DNA from 4 places in the Aminobacter sp. UC22_36 genome. Region 1 is predicted to be linked to each of the others. Evidence: predicted binding sites of a transcription regulator. Region 1 holds the regulator's gene; each other region holds the start of a gene.
What was found. The regulator PhoB, encoded in region 1, activates phosphate uptake and scavenging genes when phosphate is short. The targets are predictions, from matches to a motif close to TGTCATNNANCTGTCAT.

Region 1 (5,094 bases):
CTGGGCAAAGCCCATCACCATGCCGATCAGGCCTTCGGCCGAGCCGACCGACAGGTCGATGTTGCGCATGACGATAACCAGCACCATACCGGTCGCCATGATCGCCACGGCGGACGCCTGCACCGACAGGTTCCACAGGTTGCGGAAGGTCAGGAAGGTGCGGCTGTCGAAATCGAGCGGGTTGACGCCGAGGCGCAGGCTCGAAATCACCTGCAGTCCGATCCAGATCAGCAACAGCGCGCCGACCATGCCGAGCATGCGCGTATCGATCTCGGTTGCCTTGAGGAAACGCCCGACGGGGCTAAGCTCGGTCGTCCGCGCCCGGTCAGCCGGCACGTTGGATGTCGTGTCTGTCATTGTTACCTCCCGACCGGACAGCCGTCTGCGCGGCGGCCGGTGTGCGCATGATAGGGTCAATATGCCATGTCATGAAGCGGGCGTTTTGGGAAAACGCCGCGGCCAGAAAGCCGCGGCGTCTCACCTTTCGGACCAGGCCGACTGTTAGTTGCAGGCCGCAACCGAACCCGCTGCCACGCCCTGGCAGACGACGTCCTTGCCAACCCAGCCGGCGTCGATGACGACGTTGAGGTTGTCCTTGGTGATCGGAACCGGGGTCAGGAACACCGAGTTCAGCTCGAGGCCGCCGGGCGTCTTGAACTTGGTGACGTTGGCGATCTCTTCCATCTTCTTGCCGTCGGCGAGCTGCGAGGCGATTTCGGCGGCGTTCTTGCCGAGTTCGCGTGCGTCCTTCCACACCGAAACGGTCTGGGTGCCGAGCGCGATGCGGTTCAGCGCGGCATGATCGCCGTCCTGGCCCGAAACCGGCACCGAGCCGGCAAGGCCCTGTGCCTGGAGTGCAGCGATCGCACCGCCGGCGGTGCCGTCGTTGGAAGCCACGACCGCGTCGATCTTGTTGTCGTTGGCGGTCAGGAACTGTTCCATGTTCTTCTGGGCGTTGGCGGGCAGCCAGCCGTCGGTGTAGGCCTCGCCGACATTCTTGATCTTGCCGGCGTCGACGGCTTCCTTGAGCACTTCCATCTGGCCGGCGAACAGGAAGTCGGCGTTCGGATCGGCACCGCTGCCCTTGATGAAGACGTAGTTGCCTTCAGGCTTGGCGGCGAACACGCCCTTGGCCTGCATGCGACCGACCTCCTTGTTGTCGAAGGTCAGGTAAAAGGCGTCCTTGTTTTCGATCAGGCGGTCATAGCCGACGACAGGAATGCCTTCGGCGACAGCCTTGTCGACGGCCGGACCGATGGCCGACGCATCCTGCGCCAGGATGATGAGCGCATTGGCGCCCTGCGAGATCAGGCTTTCGACGTCGGTCAGCTGCTTGGCCGGCGACGACTGCGCGTCAGCCGAGATGTACTTGTCGCCAGCAGCTTCGATGGCGGCCTTCATGGCAGCTTCGTCGGTCTTCCAGCGTTCTTCCTGGAAGTTCGACCACGACACGCCGATGACCTTGTCCTTTGCCGAAGCCACTGCCGAAAGCGACAGAGTCATGGCAACACCCGCCAGGATGGCGGTGGTAAACTTTTTCATGATTTCCTCCCTGCGCCCAATGGGCGCGCCTACTTCGCATAGCCCTTGGAGAAGCTCTTTTTTCGAGCCTCGAAAAAATAGTGACCCAATGGCCGGCCGCTGTCAACATGGTTTCGCATGGGCTCCATATTTTTTTCGGAGCTCGAAATAAATAAAGACATTTGGCTTGAGCTCTGTCACAATCACTTGGCGCGCAAGGGACTGCCGCTTAAAAAGGGCAGCGCTTCGCCGGGAGGAAGACGAGCACATGTCGGTCGGCATACGTCACGACGATCTGAGACGGCGTAACCGCGCCATGGTTATATCCGCGGTTCGCCGCGCCAGCCAGCCGTCGCGCACGGAAATCGCCGCCACCACCGGCCTCAGCCATTCGACGATCTCGACCATATCCTCCGATCTCATATCCGAAGGCATCCTGGCTGAAGCCAAGAGCAACGAGCCGGTCTCAATGAAACGCGGCCGGCCCCAGGTGGCCCTGACGCTCGAACCCAAGGCTGCGTCGATCGTCGCCGTCGTGCTCTCGCTCAACAGCCTGTCTGCCGCTGTCATCGACTACGCCGGCAACACCATCGTCGAGGAAACCAAACGGCTGGTGACCCAGCGGATGCCAGCCGAAGCCCTGGTCGACGAGTGCATCGCCATGATCAGGCGCCTGATCGACAGCGACACTTCAGGCGCGGCGGTGCTGCGCATCGCCATTGCCGTCCAGGGCATCACCGATGCCGCATCGCGCAAGCTGTTGTGGTCGCCGATCACCCAGCACGACGACATCCCCTTCGCCGATCGGCTCGAACAGGAGTTCGGCGTGCCCGTGTCGGTCGAAAACGACTGCAACATGATCGCCGAGGCGCTGCGCTGGCGCGACCCGGCCCGCTATCGCGACGATTTCATCGCCATCCTGTTGTCGCACGGCATCGGCATGGGTCTCGTCATCAAGGGCGAGCTGTTCACCGGCACCCAATCGTCCGGCGCCGAGTTCGGCCACATGATCCACCGTCCCGACGGCGCGCTCTGCCGCTGCGGCCGCCGCGGCTGCATCGAGGCCTATGCCGGCAACTACGCCATCTGGCGCAACGCCAGGCTTGGCGACGAAAACGCCGAGCCGTTGGCCGACCTGTCCGACGACGACATCAGGGCGCTTGCCGATGCGGCCCGCGACCATGACGGCCCCGAGCGGGAAGCCTTCCGCAAAGCCGGCGAAGCCATCGGCTTCGGCCTGGGTTCGATGTTTGCTTTGTTCGACCCCGCGCCGCTCGCTTTCGTCGGCGTCGGCGCCACAGCCTTCGACCTGATGGAGCCGCATGTCCGCGCCGCCATCGCCAAGACCGCCGGCGGGCTGCACTCGAAGGCGATCTCGTTCGACACCGAGCCCAACGAGGTACCGCTCAAGCGCGAGGGCGCGATGATGCGCGCCCTGCTCACTGTCGATCAGGAGATTTTTGCCGCCGGCACAGCCCCGCGCCGCGCCGAGGCCGAAATCGCTTAATCCTCGCGGATGGCGTAGCCGGCACCGCGGATGGTGCGGATCACGTCAGGCATGCGGCCATTGTTGACGGCCTTGCGCAGACGCCCGACATGCACGTCGACAGTGCGCTCGTCGATATAGATCGTCTCGCCCCAGACATTGTCGAGCAGCTGGCTGCGCGAGAACACCCGGCCCGGATGCCGCATCATGAATTCGAGCAGGCGGAACTCGGTCGGCCCGAGCTTGATCTCGCTCTTCTTGCGGTAGACGCGGTGCGACTCGCGGTCGAGCATGATGTCGCCGACCTTCAGCACCGAAGACAGCACCTCGGGCTTGGCCCGGCGCAGCAGCGCCTTGACGCGTGCCATGAACTCCGGCGTCGAAAACGGCTTGACCAGATAGTCGTCGGCGCCGGTCGAAAGCCCGCGCACACGGTCGCTCTCTTCGCCGCGCGCCGTCAGCATGATGATCGGCAGGCGTTCGGTGTCGGGCCGCATCCTGAGCCTGCGGCACAATTCGATGCCGGAAAGTGCCGGCACCATCCAGTCGAGCACCAGAAGGTCGGGCACGTTTTCCTGGAGCCTGATCTCGGCCTCGTCGCCACGGGTGACGACTTCGACCTGGTAGCCTTCGGACTCGAGGTTGTAGCGAAGCAGCACGCCCAGCGGCTCTTCATCCTCGACGACCATGATCTTGGGGGCGATCATCGGCTGTCCCCTTTCTTGGTGCATGACCCCAACCGGATCATGCACGGATTTAAAGTCCTGCAGCATCCTTGCGCATCCATCGGGACACGCATCGCCGCAGAGTTCAGGCCGGAACCGTCGTCGTGGTCTCGTCGACCTTCGGCCGGTTGAGCGGCAGCTGCGTGCCGGTCACCACGAAATAGGCGTTCTCGGCGATGTTGGTGACATGGTCGCCAATGCGCTCGAGGTTCTTGGCGCAGAACAGCAGATGCGTGCAGGCGGTGATGTTGCGCGGATCTTCCATCATATAGGTCAGCAGTTCGCGGAACACGGCGGTGTACTGGATGTCGATCTTCTGGTCGTCGGCGCGCAGGTCCTTCAGGCCCTCGGCCTTGCGCGCGACATAGAGATCGACGACGCCGCGAACCTGGCCAAGCACCAGTTGCGCCATCGCGTCGATCGAATGCGACAGGTTGCGCGGTGTCGGCGACTGGCCGACAGCACCGACACGCTTGGCGATGTTCTTGGCAAGGTCGCCGATGCGCTCGAGGTCGCCCGCCATGCGGATGGCGCCGACAACGGCGCGCAGATCCTGCGCCATCGGCTGGCGCTTGGCGATCAGCGTGATTGCCGAATTGTCGAGATCGCGCTGCTTGGCATCCATGATCGTGTCGTCGGCAACGACGTTCTGCGCCAGCGACTGGTCGGACGACAACAGCGCGCGGATGGCGCCGGCAACCATCGCGCTGGCGAGGTCGCCCATGTCGCGGATGAGCTGGTCGACGTGCTGGAGTTCCTCGTCGAAGGACCGGACTGTATGTTCGCCCATGATTTCTTCCTCGTATCGTTACCCGCGGCGAAAACGCTCACTCAGCCGAAGCGGCCGGTGATGTAGTCCTGCGTCCGCTTGTCGTCGGGGTTGGTGAACATCTTGTCGGTAGCACCCTCCTCGACGAGATAGCCGAGGTGGAACATCGCCGTACGCTGCGACACGCGTGCCGCCTGCTGCATCGAGTGCGTCACGATGACGATGGTGTAGTTCTCGCGCAGCTCGTCGATCAACTCCTCGACCTTGGCGGTGGCGATCGGATCGAGCGCCGAGCATGGCTCGTCCATCAGGATCACCTCGGGCGCAACGGCGATGGCCCGTGCGATGCACAGGCGCTGCTGCTGGCCGCCCGACAGGCCGGTGCCCGGCTCGTTGAGACGGTCCTTGGCTTCGTTCCACAGGGCCGCCTTCTGCAGGCTCTTTTCGACGATCACGTCGAGCTCGGCCTTGTTCTTGGCCAGGCCATGAATGCGCGGACCGTAAGCGACGTTTTCGTAGATCGACTTGGGGAACGGGTTCGGCTTCTGGAACACCATGCCGACGCGGGCGCGCAGCTCGACGACATCGATCTT
Region 2 (5,094 bases), on a different replicon from region 1:
ACCCGCGTGTCTGCAAGTCGAGACCGGCGATGGCACGGAGCAGGGTTGTCTTGCCGCAGCCCGACGGGCCGAGGAAGCAAACGAACTCACCCTCGCGGATGTCGAGCGAGATGTCTTTCAGCGCATGGAAATCGCCGAAGGCTTTCCAGACGTTGGAGATCTCAAGATAGGCTGGCTTCACGTTCAGGCTGGCGGCGGTCATGGCGCTCACATCAGTCGGAGTTCGCGGCTGCCCGGCGAGGGTTTCGTGTCTCATCGTGATCATCCGGCTTGGGGGCAAGAGAGATCGGACGCCGCCCCTTGGCGACGCCCGGTTCAACAGGAAAAGCCGGTGGTCAGCTCTTCGGCTCGGATTTCGAGTCGTAGCGCTTGGTCCACTCCTCGAGGATGGCCTTGCGGTTGTTGGCCGCCCACTCGAAGTCGTTCTTGATCATCTTGTCTTCGATATCGGCCGGCAGGTACTGGACCGGCTTGGCGACGCCCGGCATGGCGACGACTGCGTAGCCGACATTGTACATCTCATTGGCCTTCTTGCTGATCGACCAGTCAAGCAGCGTCTTGGCCGCTTCTTCGTTGGCGGTGCCGGCAACGATCGCCGACGCTTCCATGTCCCAGCCGATGCCTTCGGAAGGGATGACGATGTCGAGCGGGGCGCCTTCGGCCTTGGACTTTGCGGCGCGGAATTCGAAGGAAATGCCGATCACCGTTTCACCTGCAGCCGCCATCTTGCAAGGCTTGGAACCGGAATGTGTGTAGGTGGCGACGTTCTGGTGCAGGCCATCCATGTAGGACCAGCCGTCCTTCTCGCCGAACAGCTGCAGCCAGCTCGATACATCGAGGAAGCCGGTTCCCGACGAGGCCGGGTTCGGCATCACGACATGGCCCTTGTATTCGGGCTTGGTGAGGTCTTTCCAGCTTGTCGGTGCGGTCAGGCCGAGCTTTTGACCCTCAACCGTGTTGAAGCAGATCGAGGCAGCCCAGGCGTCCATGCCGACCCAGCTTGGCGGCGTGTCCTTGTCGATGAAATTGGGCTTGAGTTGTTCCACGCCCTTGGGGGCATAGGCTTCGAGCATGCCTTCGCTCTTCAGCACCAGCAGCGACGTTGCCGCCAGTCCCCAGATCACGTCGGCTTGCGGATTGTCTTTTTCGGCAAGCAGCTTGGCGGTGATGACACCGGTGGAGTCGCGGATGAAGTTGAGCTTGATGTCGGGGTGATCCTGGCTGAAGGACTCGGCATAGCGCTTGAGGTCTTCCGCCTCGATCGCCGTGTAGACGGTGAGCTCGGTCCCCGCCCATGCAGCCGACGACATCATCGTTGCGAAGGCGGCGAGCGCGAAGGATTTGTTGTGGTTCATGAATATCTGGCTCCCATTTGAATCGCTTAGGCACGTTCTGATTGGGAGAGGTCTGAGCAGGGATGCGCGTGCCGCGATTGCCCCGATTGCGCCTCGTCCAAGGCTGATACTGGGAACCGGGGGTCAATAAGTAAAATCTATTCTTTTTATGATACTGTAGGCTCAGCTTATGACCTGCACAGCCCTGCGACAGGCATGTGACAAGCCTGTTTCAGGCAGGTGAAATCTCAGGAAAAGGCCAGCGCAATAACGCCGCAGGCAACGATCACAGCCGAGATGATGCGCGCCAGCCAGGGACGCTCGCCGAAGATGAACAGCCCGATCAGGGCGGCGATGATGACGCTCGATTCTCGTACTGCTGATACCGCACCGAGCGGGGCGATGGTCTTGGCGTAGATGACCAGGCCATAGGCGGTGACGGCGCCAAGCCCGCCGATCAACCCCAGCCCGACGGTGCGGAGATCGATGGTGTGGGTGGCGCCGCGCCGGCGAAACAGCACAAACAATGTCACCGGAAACTCGAGCAGGAACAGCCAACCCATATAACCGAACGGACTGTCGGACAGGCGAACGCCGATGCCGTCGACGACCGAATAGGAAGCGATGAGCACACCGTTGATCGCAGCAGCGCCCACGGCGCGCGGATCGGCGTTCGCCGCGCCGCGCTGGAAGGCCAGGAAGGCAATGCCGAAGGTGACTGCGCCAATCCCGACCCAGCCGAGCGGCGGCAGCGTCTCGCCGATCATCACATAGGCGCCGAAGGCGACAAGTGCTGGTGCCAGACCTCGGGCGATCGGATAGACTTGGCTGAGATCGCCGAGCCGGTACGACTGGAACAGGAAGACGTAATAGCCGAAGTGGATGACGGTCGACAGGAAGATGTAGATCCAGCTTTCCATCGACGGCGACGGCGCTGACAAGACAAGAACCGTGCCAAGGGTGGCGTGCGTGGCCGAGACTGCGGCGAGCACGATCGCCCGGTCGGTTGCCGCCTTGACCACGGCGTTCCAGCTGGCGTGCAGCAATGCCGCGACCAGCACGATGGTCAGCGCGAAACCGGACATTCAATCAGGCTTTCATGCGGGAGAGGTGCACGCTGGCTGATGGGCTCGCCAAAGCATTCAACGATTGCATTTCCCCTCCAGACGCAGATGAGGGAGCGCAAGCGCTCCCTCATCGATGACTATGCGATTTGCCGGCTCAAGACCATGGCAACGAGAAGGTCTTGACGTTGGTAAAGCTCTTCATCGCTTCGATGACACCCTCCTTGTAGCCGTTGCCTGAGTCCTTGATCCCGCCAAATGGCGACATCTCGATGCGATATCCCGGGACTTCCCAGATGTTGACGGTGCCGACCTGCAGGCCGGCGATGTATTTCTGCATGCGGCGGAAGTCGTTGGTGCACACACCTGACGACAGGCCGAAGGCGGTCGAATTGGACAGCGTTATCAGTTCATCGTCATTGTCGGGCGCGCGCACGATCGGGATGATCGGGCCGAAGGTCTCTTCCATGACCAGTTCTGACGTATGCGGAACGCGATCGACGACGATCGGCGGCAACAGCGCGCCCTTGCGGCCAGGATCGTAGAGCACTTCGGCTCCTTGTTCGGCGGCCATGTAGACGCGCTTTTCGAACAGTGCGGCCGCTTTTTCATGCACCACGGTGCCGAGATCGGTCGTCCGGTCCATCGGGTCGCCGAACCTGAGCTTCTTCGCCCGCTCGAGAACCATCGGCACGAAGCGGTCGGCGACACTTTCCTGGCACAGGATGCGCTTGACCGCGGTGCAGCGCTGGCCAGAATTCTTGGTCGCACCTGCCACCGCGAGGTCGGCCGCCTTGGCCAGATCGTCGTCGGACAGGTCGTTGAGGATGATCAGCGGATCGTTGCCGCCGAGCTCCAGCACCTGGCGCTTGTAGCCGGCGGTGCGGGCGATCAGTTTGCCGACGGGCACGCCACCGGTGAAGGTGATCAGCTCGATGTTTTCGTTGGTGATCATCTCGGCGCCGATGTCGGCCGGCATGCCTGTCACCACCGACAGCATTTCCGGCGGCAGGCCGGCCTCGTAGAGGATGTCGGCGAGGATCAGCCCCGTTATCGGGGTGAGCTCGGTCGGCTTGACCACCACGCAATTGTTGGTGGCGATCGCCGGTGCCACCTTGTGCGACACCATGTTGAGCGGATGGTTGAAGGGCGTGATCGCCGAGATCGCCTTCAGCGGCTCACGTGTGGTGAAGATCTTCCGTGCCTTGCCGTGCGGGGTCAGGTCGCAGGAAAATATCTGCCCGTCGTCCTGGATGCACATCTGTGCCGACAGCGTGAACACGTCATAAGCGCGGCCGACCTCGTAGAGGGAGTCGGCCTTGGAGATGCCGAGTTCCAGCGTGATGATGTCGGAGATCTCTTCCTTGCGCGCGGCAAGGGCTTCTGCCGTGCGGAACAGGATCTGCTGACGCTCATAGCGCGTCAGTTTCGGCTTGTAATTGGCCGCGATCTCGAAGGCCTGGCGGGCGTGCTCGGCACGCCCCGCCGGTACCGTGCCGATCACCGCATCGGTGTAGGGGTAATGGACGTTGACGACGCCATCGGCATCGACCTTGCGTCCGGCGATGCGCATGGGCTCATGGCGCACCTTGAACGTTGTTTCAGCCTTGACCATCGTCAGTCCTCCCTCAGGCCAGCGCTGCTGCCATGGTGGCATAATAGAACGCATCGAAGTTGCGCAGAACCGGCTCGTTGGGGAGCGTCGGCAGCTTGCGGTTGACGATGAACGGCACTGCCTGCTCGGTCAGGCCGCCATGCGAGCGCAGCGGCTCGTTGAGCGCTGCCAGATCGTGGCGATGCTCGCTGGTGCCGATGGTCTTGTTTTCGGTGGACACCAGAACGATGTCGCCGATGCGGTCGGAAGGCAGTTCGAAGCGCGCGCAGGCAGTGGCGTTGTCGATGACGACGTCGATGCCTTCGATGGCGGCAAGGCGCTTCATGATATCGGCCTGGTCGGCGCCCTCGGGCAGGTAGGCGGTGGCGAACGAACCGAGCGCGCCGTGATGCACGACATAAGGATCGGTGATCGGCAGGATGACACGCGCTGCGTCCTTGCCCAGCCATTCGTCGAGCACGTCCTGGACATAGACCACGTCAGGGGTGCCGTCGGCCTTGTGCTTGGGCTTCATGCCATGATCGGCGGTGATGACGATGGCAGCACCGAGCGCGTCGAGTTCGCCGAGATATTTGTCGAACATCTCGTAGAAGGCGTTGGCCTGCGGCACGCCGGGCGCATATTTGTGCTGCACGTAGTCGGTGGTGGTCAGGTACATCACGTCAGGCTTGAATTCCTTGAGCAGCTTGACGCCGGCGGCGAAGACGAACTCCGACAATTCGGCCGAATAGACCTCCGGAACCGGCTTGCCGAGCCAGGCGGATGCATTGTCGATGCCGTGCTCGGCCTTGGTCGAGACATCTGACTTTTCCGACGAGAAGCAGATCGCGCGGCCCTCGTCGAACTTCAGGCCGCTGCCGAGAAGAGCGCGCAGCTTGTCCTTGGCGGTGACCACGGCAACCCGCGCACCGGCATCGTAGAAGGCCTGGAAGACGGTCGGCGCGCGCAGGAAGCGCGGGTCGTTCATCATCACTTCCTTGCCGGTCTCGCGCTCGTAGAGATAGTTGCCGCAGATGCCATGCACTGCCGGCGGACGGCCGGTGGCAATCGACAGATTGTTGGGGTTGGTGAAGCTCGGGAT
Region 3 (5,094 bases), 1.7 Mb from region 1:
AGCACGCGGGCGTTGGTGTCCTTGACGTATGGATCCTTCCACCGATCCATCTCTTCGACACGGCCCTTGTGGGCGACGCCGAAGCGGTCGGTGACCCAGATGTTTTCAAGCTTGGCACCGAGCGAAACCAAAAGGTTGAGACAGGCGAGGGCTGCTGCACCTGCGCCGGAGGTGACGATCTTGACGTCTTCGATCTTCTTGCCGGCAAGCTCCAGGCCGTTGAGCACCGCGGCTGCGACGATGATCGCCGTGCCGTGCTGGTCGTCGTGGAAAACCGGGATGCCCATCTTGGCCTTGAGCTGCTCCTCGACGTCGAAGCATTCGGGTGCCTTGATGTCCTCCAGATTGATGCCGCCGAATGTCGGCTCGAGCGCCGAGATCGTGCTGACCATCTGCTCGATCTCGGGCGCGTCGATCTCGATGTCGAAGACGTCGATGCCAGCGAATTTCTTGAACAGCACGGCCTTGCCTTCCATCACCGGCTTGGACGCCAGCGGACCGATATTGCCAAGGCCAAGCACGGCAGTGCCATTGGAGATAACGGCGACCAGGTTGGCGCGGCCGGTATAGTCGGCGGCGGTTTCCGGGTCGTCCTTGATGGCGAGGCAGGGGGCTGCGACACCTGGCGAGTAGGCCAGCGCCAGGTCGCGCTGGTTGCCGAGCGGCTTGGTCGCCTGGATTTCGAGCTTACCGGGAACCGGGTGCTTGTGGAAAAAGAGCGCCGCCTGATCAAGATCGGAGAGCGCTTCCTTCTTCTTGTTGTCCCCGGCCATAGCTAGCTCCTTAGAATCCAATAGCAAAGGCTGTTATTAGCACGCCCGATGCATTTTTCGAGGCGTCAGCGGCCAAATGGATGTTGAATCACTTTCAAGCGCTGGAACTGCAATTATTCCAACCGCTTGACGCTGCTTGCTGATATTCCGAATCAATCCATGGCGTCAGAAGGCGCTGACGTAGAGCCCGCCATCGACCGGAATGTTCTGGCCCGTCAGGTATCCGGCATGTACCGAACACAAGAAAGCGCAGATCTGGCCGAATTCCTCCGGTGTGCCAAGCCGGCCGGCAGGGATTTCAGCACTCAGACGGGCGCGCCGTGCTGCACCTTGCTCAGGGTCCTCGATGCTGCCCGGTTCGTGTGGCCCGCGCAGGCGATCGGTGTCGAGCTTGCCCGGCAGCATGTTGTTGATGGTGACGTTGCGGTTGGCAACTGTCCGTGCAACGCCCGCCAGGAACGCCGTGAGCCCGGCACGGGCGCCCGACGACAGGTCGAGGCCGGGGATCGGCGTGTAGACCGACAGTGAGGTGACGTTGACGATGCGGCCGAATCCGCGTTCGGCCATGCCGTCGATCACTGCTTTAACGAGCTCGATCGGGGTGACCATGTTGTTGGTCACGCCTTCGAGGATCTTGGCACGGTCGAGTTCGCGGAAATCGCGATAGGGCGGACCGCCATTGTTGTTGACCAGGATGTCGGGAGACGGGCAAGCTGCCAGCAGTGCCCTCTGCACCTCGGGATTGGAGACGTCACCGGCAATTTCGGTGACCTTCACGCCGAATCGCTTGCGGATTTCGTCCGCCGTGCGGCTGAGTGCTGTGGCGTCGCGGCCGTTGAGGAATAGTTCGCAGCCGGCTTCGGCGAGCGCGATGGCGCAGCCTTTGCCGAGGCCGCGGCTCGACGCGCAGACGATTGCCTTCTTCCCGCTGATGCCGAGATCCATGATGTATGTCTCCTGTAGGTGATGACCCACCCTAGGACCGTCGGCAGGCCGCCGCAACCGTCATACGCCTGTTGCATGAATCTGGGCATAGCCAGCGCGACAGCAACGGGTGAAATGCCATGTCCGGCACCGGCACACGCAGTTTCCGAACGCTTTTCATCTCCGATGTCCATCTGGGCTCGAAGGGTGCGAAGGCCGATTATCTGATCGACTTCCTGCGCCATCATGAGGCTGAGAGCATCTATCTCGTCGGCGATATCGTCGATGGCTGGCGCCTGCGCCGTTCCTGGCACTGGCCGCAGACGCACAACGACGTTGTCCAGAAATTGCTGCGCCAGGCGCGCAAGGGTACGGCCATCACCTACATCGCCGGCAATCACGACGAATTCGCCCGGATGTTCCAAGGCGTGCATTTCGGCGGCATCGTCGTTGCCGACCGCGCCATCCACGAGGCCGCCGATGGCAAGCGCTTCCTGGTCATCCATGGCGACCAGTTCGATGCGGTGGTGCAGAATGCACGCTGGCTCGCCTATCTCGGCGACTTTGCCTATGACGCCGCCATGGCCACAAACCGGATCGTGGCGCGCTTCCGTCGCACCTTCGGCATGCCCTACTGGTCGTTCTCGTCCTGGGCCAAGGTCAAGGTCAAGAAGGCCGTCAACTTCATCGGTGCCTTCCAGGACGTGTTGACGGAAGAGGCACGGCGCTCCGAGGTGGACGGCGTGATCTGCGGCCACATCCATCATCCGGCAATCGAGAATTTTGACGGCATCCAATACATCAACACCGGCGACTGGGTCGAAAACTGCACTGCGGTAGCCGAGGATTTCGACGGCAGTTTCGTCATCCTGCGCTGGCCCCATGTTCTGGCCAGCAAGCTGGTCAATGAACCTTTCGTGCCGATGGTTGTCGACCAGCGCGTCGACAAGGCAGCCTGAACGGAACAGCATGCATGTGCAACACGAAACATGTCTCGCGCCATTGGCGGGAGGGGCCGGGCCATGCTGTCATCGATATGCCGCGCGCCGCACTGCCGGTGCATAGGCGAGCGCAGCGGCTCGGCGCTGATGATCGTCCGGCGGACGTGCAAACGTCAACGCAGCTTGGCGTGCGGGGCGGTTGGCCCCCAGCTTTGGGCCTTTGCACGGAGCCGGCGGCTTTCGTGGGGAGGGCACCCATGATAATGGATCAGGCAAATTGGTGAGGCTTGCTTGGTTCGGGTCGCGCCCGGACCCGCATACCTGCCATGACACTTCCGCCACTCACGCCAGAACAGCAGATCAAGCCGCGACGCTTTGAGCTGCGAATCTCGTTGCTATTCGCGGCACTTTTCGTGCCGATGGGCGTGCATCTGCCGTATTTTCCCCTGTGGCTCGAAGCCAAGGGGTTCGATCCCGAACAGATCGCCATCGTCTTGTCGGCACCGATGTTCCTGCGTGTCATCACCACGCCGCTGATCGCCGCCATGGCCGACCGGGCCAAGGACCGCGCCAACGTCTTCATTTTCCTTGCGGCGTCAGCGCTGCTGCTGTCGCTCGGATATTTCCTCGAGCCGTCCTATCTCATCGTGCTCGCTGTTTCGCTGGCGCTTTCGGTGGTGTGGACACCGCATTCGCCGATTGCCGACTCGCTGGCGCTGTCAGGTGTCCGCCGCTTTGGAGCGGATTACGCCGCAATGCGGATCTGGGGCTCGATCGCTTTCCTCGCCGGCAGCCTCGGGGCAGGGTTCATCCTGTCGCTGACGGGTGCGGACGCAGTGCCGGCGATCATTTCGATCGGCCTGCTCGGCTGCTTTCTGATGTCGTTCATCACGCCTCGCCTGGGCAGGCCTCGGCGTGCCTCGCCGCTGTCGGCGACGGACATGCAGCAAGCGGCGCCAAAACTGTTCAACCGCTACTTCCTGCTGATGGCGGGCGGCACTGGCGTCATCATCGGCAGCCACGGCTTTCTCTACGGCTTCGTGTCGATCTACTGGAAGTCGCTGGGCATCAACGAAACGGTGGTCGGACTGCTGTGGAGCTGGGGCGTCGCGGCCGAGATCGTCATGTTCATGTTCTTCACCCGACTGTTCGGTTCCAGGTCGACGGCACTGGTGCTGGTGCTGGCCGGCGCCGGCGCCATCGTCCGCTGGATTGCTTACCCATTGATCTGGCCGCTTGGTCTTGGTGTTCCAGGCTTCTTTGCCGTCCAAAGCCTTCACGCCGTGTCGACCGCACTTGTGCTGATCGGCGTGCAGAAGCTGATCGCCGAGTCGGTGCCTGAAGAACGCACCGGTGCAGCGCAAGGCGTTGCCTACTTCGCCAACGGCATGTCGATGGCCATCGTGACGCTGATTTCGGGGCCGCTCTACCAGCGCTTCGGCGTTGACGGCTTCTATTTCATGGCCGTCGTCGCTGCTTGCGCCATCGTGCTTGTGGCGCTGGCGTCCCGCTCAGCCCCAAAGTTCGGGCAGGGGCGGCGACACCATTGAACCCTCGTAGATAAGCCCTGGCGAGCGGTCACGCGCCAGAAGCAGCGGGCCGTCGAGGTCGACGAACTCGGCTCCCTGGGCAAGCAGCACCGCCGGTGCCATGGCCAGCGACGTGCCGACCATGCAGCCGACCATGACCTGGAAGCCAAGGGCGCGGGCCTGGTCGCGCAGTTCGACCGCTGCCGACAGGCCGCCTGACTTGTCGAGCTTGATGTTGACGGCGTCGTAGAGACCCTTGAGCTTGGCGAGATCAGCGGCGACGTGAACGCTCTCGTCGGCGCAGATCGGCACCGGGTGGGCAATGCGTCCAAGGATCTGGTCGGCTCCGGCGGGCAGCGGTTGTTCGATCAGCGCAATGCCAAGCTCGGCGGCGATTGCCAGGTTTTCCTCGATGTTGGCGTCGGTCCAGCCTTCATTGGCATCGAGGATGAGGCGGCTGTTGGGTGCCGCTTGGGTCACGGCGCGGATACGGGCAATGTCGTTGTCGCCACCGATCTTGACCTTCAGCAGTGGTCTGGCGGCATTGGCGCGCGCCTGTGCCGCCATCGCCTCCGGTTCGCCAAGCGACAATGTGTAGGCGGTCTCAAGGGCCTGTGGCCCCGTAATGCCGAGCCTGTCCTTGACCGGCACTTTGCTCATTTTCGCTTCCAGGTCCCACAGCGCGCAGTCGATGGCGTTGCGCGCCGCACCCGCCGACATCAGCGTCAGCAGGTCGACGCGCGAGGCACCGTTCTCGATCGCGCCGCGCGCTTGCTCTATCGCCTGGCGCACGCCTTCCATGGTCTCGCCATAACGCTTGTAGGGCACGCATTCGCCGCGTCCGATGAAGCCTGATTCGGTGATTTCGCAGGTGATGACTTCGGCTTCGGTCTTGGAACCACGCGAGATGGTGAACGTTCCGGCGAT
Region 4 (5,094 bases), 1.5 Mb from region 1:
TGATCCTCTATTCGCTCGGCAACCTGATCATGCTGCGGCTGGTGCGCGACTTCGGCATGTCGGTGTCGTTTTCGCTGTCGGCGGTGATCCAGCTGATCGCCGTCAACGCCGTCGCCATCATCTTTTTCGGCGAAAAGCTGAGCGGCATCCAGAGCATCGGCGTGGGGCTCGCGGTCGTCGCTGTGGCGCTGATCACGCTTGGGCCAGCCCTGGCCGGGAAATGAAAACGGCCGCTGATCGCGGCCGTCTTCCTTCATCAATCTGTCGCAGCCATCAGACGGCGATCTTGCCGCCGCCCTGCCTGGTGATGGCGACGACGGCCGGACGCACCGGCATGTCGGGCTTGAAGTCGGGCCAGCGGGTCGACAGGTCCTCGTAGTAGGACGGACGGCCAAAGCCTTCCCAATCCTCGCCGCCGTCGCCGGGATGCTGGACGGCGACGAAGGCGGTCTGGTCGTCGGGCGCAAACAGCGGGCCGCACATTTCAGCACCTACCGGCACGCGGAAGAACAGCTTCGAGGTGGCGCGCGCCTCGCCTTCGGTATCGACCGCCCACAGGCCGTCGGTACGGCCGGTGGCCTTGGGATTGTTGCCGTCGGTGGCGACCCAGAGGCGGCCGGCGGAATCGACGGCGCAGTTGTCGGGCATGCCGAACCAGCCATTCTGCGTGGTCGAGGTCGAGAACGAGGCCCCGACCTCGGCGACCGAGGGATCGCCGCATTTGAGCAGCACTTCCCACTTGCCCTTGGTAGCGGCGAAATCACCTGCGTCTTCGACCAGCTCGATGATGTGGCCGAAGGCGTTTTCGGCGCGCGGGTTGGCGGCGTCGACCTGGTCGGCCTTGCGCTTGGTGTTGTTGGTCAGCATGACATAGACCTTGCCGTTGACGGCATTGGGCTGGATGTCTTCGGGGCGGTCCATCTTGGTGGCGCCGAGCAGGTCGCCGGCGCGGCGGGCCTCGATGACCACGTCGGCCTGGCTGACAAAGCCGTTGTCGGCGGTCAGCGGGCCCTCGCCCTGGACCAGCGGCAACCAGGCGAACGAGCCGTCCTCAGCAAACTTGGCGACGTAGAGCGTGCCTTCGTCGAGCAGGTCGAGATTGGCGGCGCGGTCGTTGGGGTTGAACTTGCCCGCGGTGACGAACTTGTAAACGTAGTCAAAGCGCTCGTCGTCGCCGAGATAGAAGACGACGCGGCCGTCGGCGGCGACGATGGACTCGGCCCCTTCATGCTTGAAGCGGCCAAGTGCAGTGCGCTTCTTCGGCAGCGCGTTCGGATCGTTGACGTCAACCTCGACGATCCAGCCGAAGCGGTTGGGCTCGTTGGGCTCCTTGGAGACGTCGAAGCGGTCGTAGAACTTGAACCACTCATAGGTGCCTTCCGGCACGCCAAGGCGCTTGTAGTTGGCGGCTTCGGGATGGTCGGCCGCAAGCTCGCCGCCGAAATAGCCGTGGAAGTTTTCCTCGGCCATGATGTAGGTGCCCCAGGGCGTGACGCCGCCGGCGCAGTTGTTGAGCGTGCCGAAGACCTTGGTGCCCGAGGCATCGGCATTGGTCTTGAGGCGATCGTGGCCGGCGGCCGGGCCAGTCAGCTGCATCTCGGTGGTCGAGGTGATGCGGCGATTGAGCTTGCCGTCGCGGACGACCTGCCACTTGCCCGCGTCCTTGCGGATCTCGACGATCGAACCACCATGGGCGGCCATCTCGATGTCGACGCGCTTCTGGTCGGCCGGCGCAACGTCGATCTTGCCTTCGACGATCTTGACGATGCCGGGGAACATCAGGTGCTCGTTGGTGTATTCGTGGTTGACGACAAGCAGGCCGTGCTCGGACGAGCCTTCGAGCTCGATGTAGCCGACATAGTCGTTGTTGTAGCCGAACTGCTTGGCCTGCGCTTCCGCCGACTGGTTGGTGGGGTCGAATTCAGGGGCATCGGCAAAGATCGGATCGCCCCAGCGCAGCAGTATGTCGGCATCGTAGCCCGCGGCGACATGGTGCTTGTCGTCGATGCCGGCCTCGATCTCGTCGAAGGCGAAGGCGGATGCCGAGGCGGCGCGGGCATCGTCGGCGAGCAGGATGGCGATCGGGCTGACGGTGGCGGCGATGGCCGAGACGGCGAGCGAGCCCTGGAGGAAGCCGCGGCGGGAGAAGCGCCGGGCGATGATGTCGCCCATGGTGCGGTTGTCGGTCGGGTTGTGGCCGGGACCGTCATTCTCCTCGAGCATCGAGGTGCGGAATTTCTGATCGTGGGGCTGGTTCATGGCGTCGACCTCTGGCTGGGTGTTCGGCTTGGGGTTCGCCGAGACCGCTAGTTGCCGAGCATAACAACAGCATGACAATTTGGTCGAAAATCCACAGCACGCCAAAGCGTGACCGGCGAGGCCGGGCTGCGACCTTTGCATGGACGCCTTTTCTTTGGGAAAGCCATCCCCACCTGTTGCGAACTGGCCCGGAAGCGGCCATCCCAAGGGCGGAACGGCCCCAAGGCTGAACGGAACGGCAGGACGCGATGCAGCAGAAACTGTGGCACAGGATCGAGTTTTCGCTTTTGGCGGCGGGCATCATCATTGCCGGCGGCCTGTGGGGCTTTGTCGAGCTGTCCGAGATCGCCCGCGATGCGGCGCCGCATGCCTTCGACACCGACATATTGCTGTTCTTCCGCGAGGCCGGCAACACGGCTGATCCCATCGGCCCTTCCTGGGTGGAGGAGGCGATGCGCGATATCACCGCGCTCGGCAGTGCCGCGGTGCTGATCTACATCACCGCGATCACCATCATCTTTCTTGGCGTCACCAAGCGCTGGGGCCCGGCGCTGTTCGTGTTCGCCTCGGTGGCCGGCGGCCAGGTGCTGTCGAGCCTGCTCAAGCTCGGCATCGACCGGCCAAGGCCCGACCTCGTGCCGCATCTGGCGCAGGTCCACACAATGAGCTTTCCGAGCGGGCACGCGATGCTGTCGGCGGTGACGTACCTGACGCTCGGCGCATTGTTTGCACGCTTCCTGCCCGGACGGGCGACGACGGTGTTCGTGTTCGGCGTCGCCGTGCTGACGACGCTGATGGTCGGCATCAGCCGTGTCTATCTCGGCGTGCACTGGCCGTCTGACGTGCTCGCCGGCTGGTGCGCCGGCTTTGCCTGGGCGACGCTGTGCTGGCTGGTTAGCCGCGCCTTGATGCGGTCGGATGGCGGCGAGGCATAGAACATGCTCCAAGCATCAATAATGATGCTTGAAACATCACTATGAATGTATGATACATTCATAGTGCGGATCGAGACGGGAACATCTCAGTGATCACAGCCGCACAGATGCGCGCCGCACGAGCGCTGGCAGGCATCGACCAGAAGACGCTCGCCGAACTGGCCGGCGTCTCGGTGCCGACGATCCAGCGCATGGAAGCGAGCGAGGGCGTGGTGCGTGGCGTGGTCGACACGCTGACCAAGGTCGTCCAGGCGATCGAAGATGCCGGGGTGGAACTGATCGGCGAGAACGAGACGGGCGGCCGGGGCGTACGCCTCAAGAAAAAGGCCTGAGGCTTCCGGCAATCCGCATGATGTAGTCGCGACGGCGACCGCCGACAGTATTGCCGACGATCCCGCCCGCGTTTCCAGTGGTACGGATGATGGATGCAGGCGGCAATTCAGGACGGTACCAGTCAGGACAGCACAGGCAACCGACCTTTGCGGAACTGTTCACGCCCAAGCTGGTGACGGTTTTGCGCGAGGGCTATGGCACAAGGCAATTCAAGGCCGACGCGATATCAGGCCTGACGGTGGCAATCGTGGCTCTGCCATTGTCGATGGCAATCGCCATCGCATCGGGCGTGTCGCCTGACAAAGGGCTGTTCACGGCAATCGTCGGCGGCTTCATCGTCTCGGCTTTCGGCGGCAGCCGGTTCCAGATCGGCGGGCCGGCCGGCGCCTTCATCGTGCTGGTGGCAGCAACCGTGGCGCGCGAGGGCGTCGAAGGGGTAATCCTCGCCACGATGATGTCAGGTGTCATCCTGCTCGCCATCGGCTTCCTCAGGCTCGGCACCTATATCAAATTCATTCCCTATCCAGTGACGGTGGGCTTCACCGCAGGCATCGCCGTGATCATCTTCGCCAGCCAAATCAGCGAGATGTTCGGACTGACGCTCGGTGGCAAGGAACCGGGTCCGCTGGTGCCGAAGCTGTTGGCGCTGACGGACGCGATGGGCACGGTCAACACCGCGGCTCTGGCGGTGACACTGCTGACCATCGGCACCATCCTGGTGCTCAAGCGCTGGCGCCCGGGCTGGCCGGGCATGCTGATCGCCGTCGGCGTCGCATCCGTGGCCGTAGCACTACTGGCCCTGCCGGTAGAGACCATCGGCACGCGCTTTGGCGGCATTCCCCGCAGCCTGCCCTGGCCTGCCCTGCCCACCTTCAGCGTAGACAAGGCGATTGCGGTGCTGCCGGACGCACTTGCCTTCGCGCTTCTCGGCGCGATCGAGTCACTGCTGTCCGCCGTCGTCGCCGACGGCATGACCGGCAGGCGGCATCGCTCGAATTGCGAACTGGTGGCACAAGGCTTTGCCAATATCGGTGCCGCGCTGTTTGGAGGCGTCTGCGTGACCGGTACGATTGCCCGAACGGCAACCAATGTGCGGGCGGGCGCGCACGGCCCGGTATCAGGCATGCTGCATTCGGTGTTCTTGCTCGCCTTCATGCTGGTGGCAGCACCGCTTGCCGCCTACATCCCGCTCGCTGCACTGGCCGGCGTACTCGCGGTCGTGGCCTGGAACATGGTTGAAAAACAGGCCTTCGCGACGCTGATCCGCTCGTCATGGGGCGACGCGCTGGTGCTGATGGTCACATTCCTGCTGGTGGTGTTCCGCGACCTGACCGAAGGCATCGTCGTCGGCTTCGCGCTCGGTTCGATCCTGTTCATCGACCGCATGGCAAAAAGCATCGCGGTGGAGAGCGATCAGCCGCTGGTGCAGGAGGATGTCGCCGACGCCACCAATGGCAGCCGCCACGCCTATGAGGCGAGCGATGCGGGCGATGCCGACACCGTCATCTACCGTATCTCGGGGGCGTTCTTCTTCGGCGCGGCCTCGACGGTGGGGGCCGTGCTCGAC

Region 2: the regulator PhoB is predicted to act here: its motif matches at 1,542-1,558, upstream of ACHMW7_RS00210 (putative 2-aminoethylphosphonate ABC transporter substrate-binding protein).
Region 3: the regulator PhoB is predicted to act here: its motif matches at 1,777-1,793, upstream of ACHMW7_RS16475 (UDP-2,3-diacylglucosamine diphosphatase).
Region 4: the regulator PhoB is predicted to act here: its motif matches at 2,320-2,336, upstream of ACHMW7_RS27015 (PhoX family protein).

Annotation. Positions count from the first base shown of each region.
Region 1 covers NZ_CP171996.1:965,262-970,355, reverse strand. Annotated here, with positions in the region: gene ACHMW7_RS07840 (sugar ABC transporter permease) at 1-357, opposite strand, end outside; gene xylF (D-xylose ABC transporter substrate-binding protein) at 502-1,542, opposite strand; gene ACHMW7_RS07830 (ROK family protein) at 1,790-3,028, shown strand; gene phoB (phosphate regulon transcriptional regulator PhoB) at 3,025-3,714, opposite strand; gene phoU (phosphate signaling complex protein PhoU) at 3,818-4,522, opposite strand; gene pstB (phosphate ABC transporter ATP-binding protein PstB) at 4,564-5,094, opposite strand, start outside.
Region 2 covers NZ_CP171995.1:48,470-53,563, reverse strand. Annotated here, with positions in the region: gene ACHMW7_RS00215 (putative 2-aminoethylphosphonate ABC transporter ATP-binding protein) at 1-256, opposite strand, end outside; gene ACHMW7_RS00210 (putative 2-aminoethylphosphonate ABC transporter substrate-binding protein) at 336-1,355, opposite strand; gene ACHMW7_RS00205 (EamA family transporter) at 1,583-2,419, opposite strand; gene phnY (phosphonoacetaldehyde dehydrogenase) at 2,556-4,013, opposite strand; gene phnA (phosphonoacetate hydrolase) at 4,027-5,094, opposite strand, start outside.
Region 3 covers NZ_CP171996.1:2,674,048-2,679,141, forward strand. Annotated here, with positions in the region: gene ACHMW7_RS16465 (NADP-dependent malic enzyme) at 1-773, opposite strand, end outside; gene ACHMW7_RS16470 (SDR family oxidoreductase) at 939-1,718, opposite strand; gene ACHMW7_RS16475 (UDP-2,3-diacylglucosamine diphosphatase) at 1,838-2,656, shown strand; gene ACHMW7_RS16480 (MFS transporter) at 2,965-4,188, shown strand; gene dgcA (N-acetyl-D-Glu racemase DgcA) at 4,150-5,094, opposite strand, start outside.
Region 4 covers NZ_CP171996.1:4,809,830-4,814,923, forward strand. Annotated here, with positions in the region: gene ACHMW7_RS27010 (hypothetical protein) at 1-224, shown strand, start outside; gene ACHMW7_RS27015 (PhoX family protein) at 274-2,259, opposite strand; gene ACHMW7_RS27020 (phosphatase PAP2 family protein) at 2,508-3,194, shown strand; gene ACHMW7_RS27025 (helix-turn-helix domain-containing protein) at 3,284-3,526, shown strand; gene ACHMW7_RS27030 (SulP family inorganic anion transporter) at 3,613-5,094, shown strand, end outside.